Regions from separate parts of the Achromobacter sp. SX5 genome, predicted to be linked through region 1. Evidence: predicted binding sites of a transcription regulator. Region 1 holds the regulator's gene; the other holds the start of a gene.
What was found. Region 1 encodes HrcA, which represses chaperone genes, less so after heat shock. Its sites were predicted from a motif close to TTAGCACTCNNNNNNNNNGAGTGCTAA; they were not measured.
Positions count from the first base shown of each region.

Region 1 (4,209 bases):
AAAGAATGGCTTTCGCAGACATGAATGGGGGCCAATACCCCTATTTCAAGCCCGGGAAAACGAAATATTCCCCGACGCCTCCCCGCTATTTCTTGGGAGGCTGCGCCGGCGCGGCCGGATCGCTGGCCGGGAAACTCTCCTTGAGCGCGCGGTCCATGCGCTCCTCTTCATCGTCGGGCTCGGGGTTGACCGCAATGGGATCGCTGGCCGGAAAGGTCTCCGCAAGCGCCTCGTCGAGTTCGTGCTCGACCTGATCCTCGTCTACGGGAGTGCTAACCGTCCCCTTTTTTACCGTCTTGCCAGTCTTGGGATCATGGTGCATGCGCCTTCTCCTTCAAGTCGGTGGACTGCGTGAGCCATCCCTGCAAGTGCCGTTCCACCAGGCCGGCCAGCCCCGCGATCCAGGCCGGATCGTCGTTGAGCGCGGAAATGTAGCGGAAGCGCTTGCCGCCCGCCGCCATGAAGGCGTCGCGGCATTCCAGGCTGATCTCTTCCAGGGTTTCCAGACAGTCTGCCACAAAACCCGGGCACACCACATCGACCTCCGTCGTACCCGAGGCGGCCAGCGCCTTGAGGGTCGGTTCCGTATAGGGTTCGAGCCAGCGGGCCGAGCCGAAACGGCTCTGGAAAGTCACCTCGATCTGGGCGCGCGGCAGCGACAATCGCTGGCACAGCAGGCGCGCGGTTTCCATGCAGTCGCGGTAGTAAGGGTCGCCCAGCTCGATCGAATAGCGCGGCAGGCCGTGAAAGCTCATGACCAGCTTCTGGGGCTTGCCGTGCTCCTGCCAATAGCGTTCGATATGGCCGGCCAGCGCGTCCAGGTAGGCCGGCTCTTCGTGGAAGCGCTTGATGAAGCGCAGCTCCGGCTGGTCGCGCAGCCGGCCGGCATGCCGGGTTACCGCGTCCACCGCCGTGGCCGTGGTGCTGGCCGCGTATTGCGGATAGAGCGGAACGGTCAGGATGCGCTCGCAGCCCTGGGCGCGCAGGCGCGCGATGGCGTCCGGGATGGAAGGATTGCCGTAGCGCATGCCCAGCTCGACCACGGCGTCGACGCCCGCGGCCCGCAGGGCGGCGCGCACGCCGTCGGCTTGGCGCCGGCTGTACACCATCAGCGGCGAACCTTCCTGCAGCCAGACGCCGGCGTAGCGCGGCTCCAGCTTCTTGGGCCGCATGGTCAGCACCAGCCCATGCAGTATCGGCTTCCAGAGGTAGCGGGGAATCTCGATCACGCGCGGATCGGACAGGAATTCGCCCAGGTACTTGCGGATGTCCTTCCTGCCCGGCGTATCGGGCGTGCCCAGGTTCACCAGCAGCACGCCGACCCGCCCGGCCTCGCGCGGCGGCGGATCTTCGTCGAAGGGGTCGTCCTGCTCGGGCTCGGGCAGATACCGTTCAGGCCACAAGTATTTGAACAGGCGAAGAAACACAAACACTCCCCTTCCTCCGCAAGGAGGATGTCGTTTTGAATGGGCCTACTGGTTGTGGCTGAGGGCGTTGGACAACAGGCGCGCCGTGATGTCCACGATGGGAATGACGCGCTCGTACGCCATGCGGGTCGGGCCGATCACGCCCAGCGTGCCCACCACCTTGCCGTCGACCCCGTAGGGCGCGGTGATGACGGACACTTCCTCCATGGGCACCAGCTGCGAATCGCCGCCGATGTAGATCTGCACGCCCTGCGCGCGGCTGGAGACGTCCAGCAGCTGCAGCAGGTCGGTTTTTTTCTCGAACAGCGAGAACATCTTGCGCAGCCGGTCCATGTCGGAGGCGATGTCGGTCACGTCGAGCAGCTTGCGCTCGCCGGAGATCACCATGGCGTCGCCGTCCTCGGCCGCCTCGGCGCTGGCCTCGACGGCGGCCTGCATCAGGCGCGAAATGTCTTCGCGCAGCTGGGCCAGCTCGGTCGACAGGGTCTGGCGCACCACGTTGAAGGACTTGCCGGCGAAATGCATGTTGAAGAAATTGCCGGCTTCCAGCAATTCCGTCTCGGAGTAATCGCGCTGGACGAACAGGATGCGGTTCTGGACGTCGCCGTCGGGCGTGACGATGATGAGCAGCACGCGCTTGTCGGACAGGCGGATGAATTCGATCTGGCGGAACACCTGCGCGCGCTTGGGCGTGAGCACCACCCCGGCGAACTGGGTGAGGTTCGACAGCAGCGCCGCCGCGGCGTTGACGGCGCGGGTGGGTTCGGCCGCCGCCAGCATCTCGCCCATGTTGTGGGGCTCGAGCTGGTAGGACTGCACCGCCAGCAGCGAATCGACGAACATGCGATAGCCCCGCGGCGTGGGCACGCGGCCGGCGGAGGTATGCGGGCTGTGGATCAGGCCCAGTTCTTCGAGGTCCGCCATGACGTTGCGGATCGTGGCCGGAGACAGATCGAATACTTTCGATAGCGTCCGCGAGCCGACTGGCTGCCCATCGGCGATATAGCGTTCGATCAACGCCTTCAGTAGGGCGCGTGCACGGTCATCCATAACAGGTATTTTAGGGAAACTTTTCCGATTGAGGCGATTTTTGTCCCGCAAGCCAATATGCGGCCCCATATAATCGGCTTAATAGCACATTCCGGGCGGATTTCGGCCCGCGCCCGCCCTTTCTGGATACGCAAGCAGCCATGCACTTTCCTACCGTCGCCCTGATCGGCAGATACCAGGACACCGGCCTGGACACACCGCTGAGAGCCCTCGCCCACGCGCTGGCGCAGGCCGGCCGGCATGTGCTCATCGACGCCGACACGGCGCGCAATACCGGGCTGACCGAATACCCCGTGGCCACGCTCGAGGAAATCGGCCAGACCGCCTCGCTGGCCGTCGTCATGGGCGGCGACGGCACCGTGCTGGGCGCGGGCCGCCACCTGGCGCCCTACGGCGTGCAGCTGATCGGCATCAACCACGGCCGCCTGGGCTTCATCACCGACATCGCGCTGCAGGACGCGCACGGCGCGCTGGCGCGCGTGCTCGAAGGCAGCTTCCAGATCGAGGAACGCACGCTGCTGCAAGGCAGCGTGTGGCGCGGCGACCAGCAGATGTATTCCGCCACCGCCCTGAACGACGTGGTCCTGAACCGCGCCGGGCGCGGCGGCATGATCGAGGTCCGGGTCGAACTCGACGGCGCCTTCATGTACACGCAGCGCGCCGACGGCCTCATCATCGCCACCCCTACCGGCTCGACCGCCTACGCGCTGTCGGCCAACGGCCCCATCCTGCACCCCGGCATGAACGCCATGGTGCTGGTGCCCGTGGCCCCGCAGACGCTGTCGAACCGCCCCATCGTGATTCCCGACACGGGCGTGCTCAACATGACGCTCACGGCCATGGGCCGCGTGGAGGTCGGCGCCAGCGTGCATTTCGACATGCAGACCTGGTCCGACCTGCAGCCGGGCGACCGCATCGTCGTGCAGCGCGCCCCTTACGTCATCCGCTTCGTGCATCCGGAAGGCTACAGCTTCTTCTCCACGCTGCGCCGCAAGCTGCACTGGAACCTGATGCCCCAGGCCACCGACAACGTAGAGTAGTAAGCGCCCCGACATGCTGCGCACCCTGCATATCCGCGACTTCGTCATCGTCGAACAGACCGAGATCCATTTCGGCCCCGGCTTCACCGTCTTCTCCGGCGAGACCGGCGCAGGCAAGTCCATCCTGGTGGACGCGCTGGCGCTGGCGCTGGGCGAGCGCGGCGACGCCAGCATGCTGCGCGAAGGCGCGGCGCGCGCCGACATCACCGCCGTCTTCGACACGCCCAAGACGCTGCACGCCTGGCTCGAAGAACGCGAGATCGACGCCGACGACGAACTCGCCTTGCGCCGCGTGATCGACGCCCAGGGGCGCAGCCGCGCCTACATCAACGGCACGCCCGCCACCGTCGCGCAGTTGCGCGAACTGGGCGACAGCCTGGTCGACATCCACGGCCAGCACGCGCACCAGAGCCTGATGCGCGCCGACGCGCAGCGCGACCTGCTCGACGCCCACGGCGGCCATGGCGAGCTGCGCCAGGCCGTGTCGCAGGCCTGGAAGCAATGGCGCGCCCTGGCGCGCCAGCTGGAATCCGCCGAAAAAGACGCCGCCAGCCTGGCGACCGAACGCGACCGCCTGCAATGGCAGGTGGACGAACTCGACCAGCTGGCCCTCGGCCCGGACGAATGGGACGCGCTGCAGACCGAGCACACGCGCCTGTCGCACGCGCAATCGCTGCTCGACGGCGCCAGCC
Region 1 is NZ_CM160041.1:4,660,251-4,664,459, forward strand. It holds gene AC1M14_RS21785 (hypothetical protein) at 86-322, opposite strand; gene hemH (ferrochelatase) at 312-1,427, opposite strand; gene hrcA (heat-inducible transcriptional repressor HrcA) at 1,473-2,477, opposite strand; gene AC1M14_RS21800 (NAD kinase) at 2,618-3,517, shown strand; gene recN (DNA repair protein RecN) at 3,531-4,209, shown strand, end outside.

Region 2 (4,209 bases), 1.2 Mb from region 1:
GCGGCCCAGCGTCTGCATCAGCCGCGGCAGGCCTTCTTCGTCGGCCGGCGTGGCCAGCAGCAGGATGCGGTCGTTGGCGAGCAGCCAGCCATGAACCGAGACCCGATGGCGCTGGGCGGATTCGCCCAGCCACGTGGCCAGCTGGTTCAGGATGTCGGCCGGCGCGGGTTGAGACGGCGCCGCCAGCGGCTGGATGAAATTGGCCTGCACCAATTGGGGCAGCCCAGGGGCGTACAGACGGGGCAGACGGGCCATAGTGTCAGGACTTGCGTATCCGGAAGAACGGGTTGTCTTCTCTCACGGTATATAAATAGTGCCACGGTAGGCGGCGGTCAAGTCCCGTGATCGCGATATGGGCAAGGATCCGTCATTTTTTTCGTCGTCCGTACCCGAATACGTGCAGGTTAACATTCGGCGACGGAACGTCGTACCGTGGATATACCCTAACCCGCGGGCGTTTTTTCATCCCCTACGACTGGAGCAGACCTATGGCCGTGGCCCTCGAACTCATCTCGCAGCACCGCTGTTTCGGCGGCTGGCAGCGCTATTACCGCCACGAATCCGCGCAGATCGGCCTGCCCATGCGGTTCTCGGTCTATCTGCCGCCCCAGGCCGAGCAAGGCCCGGTACCCGTCCTGTTCTATCTGGCCGGGCTGACCTGCACCGAAGAGACTTTCATGATCAAGGCCGGCGCCCAGCGCCTGGCTGCGGAGCTGGGCGTCATGCTGGTGGCCCCGGACACCAGCCCGCGCGGGGCCAACGTGCCGGGCGAGGACGAAAACTGGGACCTGGGCACCGGCGCGGGCTTTTACGTGGACGCCACCACGCCGGCCTGGCGCACGCACTACCGCATGTACAGCTACGTGACCGAAGAACTGCATGCCATCGTCACCGGCGGCGCGCTGCCGGGCGACGCGTCGCGCACCGGGATCTTCGGCCATTCCATGGGCGGCCACGGCGCGCTGGTGCTGGCGCTGCGCAACCCCGCCAAGTTCCACTCGGTGTCGGCCTTCGCGCCCATCGCCGCGCCCAGCCAGTGTCCGTGGGGCAAGAAGGCCTTCGGCGCCTACCTGGGCGCCGACGTCCAGGGCTGGGCCGCCTACGACGCGTCGGCGCTGATGCGCCAGGCCCGCCAGCCGTTTCCCGGGGGCATCCTGATCGACCAGGGAGAATCGGACCAGTTTCTGGCGGAACAGTTGTATCCCGAGGTATTCGAGCAGGCCTGCGCCACCGCCGGCCAGCCGTTGACCCTGCGTCGCCACGAGGGCTACGACCACGGCTATTACTTCATCTCGACGTTTATCGAGGATCACATCCGGTTTCACGTCGAGCGGCTTGGAAAACCCGCGGCCTGAGGCCGCTTCTATACTGGCCGGCCACCGCCCGCGGCGGTTCTTACCTAATCGGGAACGGCTGATTTGATCAACGGAATCGCTCCTTTCGTCTGGATACTGCTGGGCGCCATCGTCGTCCTGCTGCCGGGCATCGTCATGCTGCTGGGCAAGGGCGGCCCGCGCGACGAGCGCGGCCGCAAAATGTTCCAGCTCCGGCCGGTGCGCCGCCTGTTCGGGCTGATGCTGGTGCTGCTGGGCTGCGTGTCCGGCCTGCTGGCCCTGTCGCTGGTGCAGTTCTTCCGCCTGACCACCGACGAGCCGGTGGCCCGCGTCGAGATCCGCCAGCTGGCCGAGGGCCAGTTCCAGGTGGACGCCAGCGCGCCGGCCATCGGCAGCCGCCAGTACGTGCTGTACGGCGACCAGTGGCAGATCGACGCGCGGGTGGTGCGCTGGAAGGTGCCGGCGCTGATGGCGGGCGTGCCGCCGCTGTACCGCCTGGAGCGGCTGTCCGGCCGCTACAGCGACGCGGCCCGCGAGGCCTCGGCCACCCGTTCGGTGCATCCGCTGGACGACTGGCCCGCGCCCGACCTCGGTTCGCTGAAGAAAAACTTCCCGAACTGGTTCCCCTTCGTCGATGTCCAATTCGGCAGCGGCGCCTACATGCCCCTGTTCGACGGCGCCCGCTACCAGGTCTTCCTGGACCCGCGCGGGGCGCTGTTCATCCGCCCCGACGGCCAGGCTACGGTCGACGGCCTCAAGCGCCTGGGCTGGTAGTGTGAACACCCACGCTGCGCCGCCTTGGGGCGGCCCGGCTGCGGCGCGGCCATTCTTGCGCTGGCTCGAACTTCTCGGGCCGAAAAAAATTGGGGGCGAATCATGTGTGGTGGAACTTTGATGCGCCGCAATAGTCGAATTAGCACTCCCTTTACTAGAGTGCTAACATCGAATTCATGTCGTCATCCTTAAGCCTTCCGGAGACTCCCGTTATGAAACAACCCAGTACCTCGTTGGCCACTTCCGGCAACGCCCTGGCGTTGGCCATCGGCAATCCGGGCGCGCTCGGCACGATCGACGCATACATTTCCGCGGTGAATCGCCTGCCGGTGCTGTCGGCTGAACGAGAAACCGAGCTGGGACGCCGCCTGCGCGACCAGGAAGACCTGGGCGCGGCGCGCGAGTTGATCCTGTCGCACCTGCGCCTGGTGGTGTCCGTGGCCCGCCAGTACCTGGGCTACGGCCTGCCCCACGCCGACCTGATCCAGGAAGGCAACGTCGGCCTGATGAAGGCCGTCAAGCGTTTCGACCCCGAGCGCGGCGTGCGCCTGGTGTCGTTCGCCGTGCACTGGATCAAGGCGGAAATCCACGAATACATCATCCGCAACTGGCGCCTGGTCAAGGTGGCCACCACCAAGGCCCAGCGCAAGCTGTTCTTCAACCTGCGCAGCATGCGGCCCGACGGCCAGACGCTGGACCCCGAGCAGGTCGACCACATCGCGCGCGAGCTGAACGTGCGCCGCGAAGACGTGAGCGAAATGGAAGTGCGCCTGTCCGGGCGCGACATGTCGCTGGAAAACCAGGACGACGACGATGAGAGCTACGCGCCCATCGCCTATCTGTCCGACGACGGCCGCCAGGAACCCACGCGGGTGCTGGAGCGCGCCGCGCGCGACCGGCTGCAGGGCAGCGGGCTGAGCGACGCGCTGGAAGCGCTGGACCCGCGTTCGCGCCGCATCGTCGAGGCGCGCTGGCTGCAGGACGACGGCGGCGCCACGCTGCACGAACTGGCCCAGGAATTCGGCGTCTCGGCCGAACGCATCCGCCAGATCGAGGCCGCCGCTCTCAAGAAAATGCGCGGCAATCTCCAGGCCTGACACGCCTGCCGCCCGCCCATGCAAAAGGCCGCTTTCGAGCGGCCTTTGTCTTTTGCGGCGCGCCTGGCGGCCGTTACATGAATTGATACAAATTCACCCGGAATTTTTGCGCCGCGCCAGAAACTTAATGCGGGCCGCGCCGACTAACTTCATGTAGACCGCGAACTCCGGTTGGCTGTCTAGTCGTCCGTCTCGGCTTCTCCTCTTTCCCCTCCCCTATGAGACGGATGTTTGCGGGGCACCAAAGCAAATTGGTGCCCCGTTTTTTATGCCTAGGCCGCCTGCACCTTGTCCGACGCCGCCAGCGCCGGGCGCCACAACGCGTCCTGCACCCGCCGCACGCCGGTCGCCAGCGATCCGTCCTGGTACAGCTTGATCCAGCGATACCCCGGCGCCATGTTGTCCACCACGTGCTGCCCGTCGCGGATGCTGAACTGGAAGCACGTGGACGGCGTGGCCAGCATGCGCAGGTTGTGGCGGCGGCGGTCGAAGTCGTGGTGCACGTGTCCCCACAGCAGCACGCGGGCCTGCGGCCAGCGGGCCAGCAGCTTGAACAGCGCCTGCGGGTTGTCGATCATCATCGTGTCGTGCCAGTGGCTGTCGATCTGCATGGGGTTGTGGTGCATCGCGACCAGCGTGTGGCGCCCGGGCGCTTCGGCCAGGGCGGCCTCCAGCAGATCCAGCTGGCTGGCGGGCAGGTGGCCCGCGTCGGAGCCGGGCACCGTGGTGTCCAGCGTCACGACGCGCCAGGCGCCCACGTCGGTGACCGGCTCGGACCACTGCGCCAGCTCCTCGCGCATCACGGCAGGCAGGTCATGGTTGCCCGGCAGGCAGCGGATGGTGGCGCGGTCCAGCGCCGGCGCCTCGGAAAGGATGGAGGCAAAGCGGCGGTAGGCCGCCGCCGCGCCGTCCTGGGACAGGTCGCCGGTGGCCAGCAGCAGGTCGGGATGGCGGCCGTCGGCCTCGATCTGGCGCAGCACGGCGCGCAGGCTGGCGTCGGTGTC
Region 2 is NZ_CM160041.1:191,452-195,660, forward strand. It holds gene AC1M14_RS00900 (hypothetical protein) at 1-255, opposite strand, end outside; gene fghA (S-formylglutathione hydrolase) at 489-1,355, shown strand; gene AC1M14_RS00910 (hypothetical protein) at 1,419-2,108, shown strand; gene rpoH (RNA polymerase sigma factor RpoH) at 2,321-3,205, shown strand; gene AC1M14_RS00920 (phosphodiesterase) at 3,478-4,209, opposite strand, start outside.
Region 2: a site for HrcA is predicted at 2,248-2,274, ahead of rpoH (RNA polymerase sigma factor RpoH). Genes of this name have one in related genera too.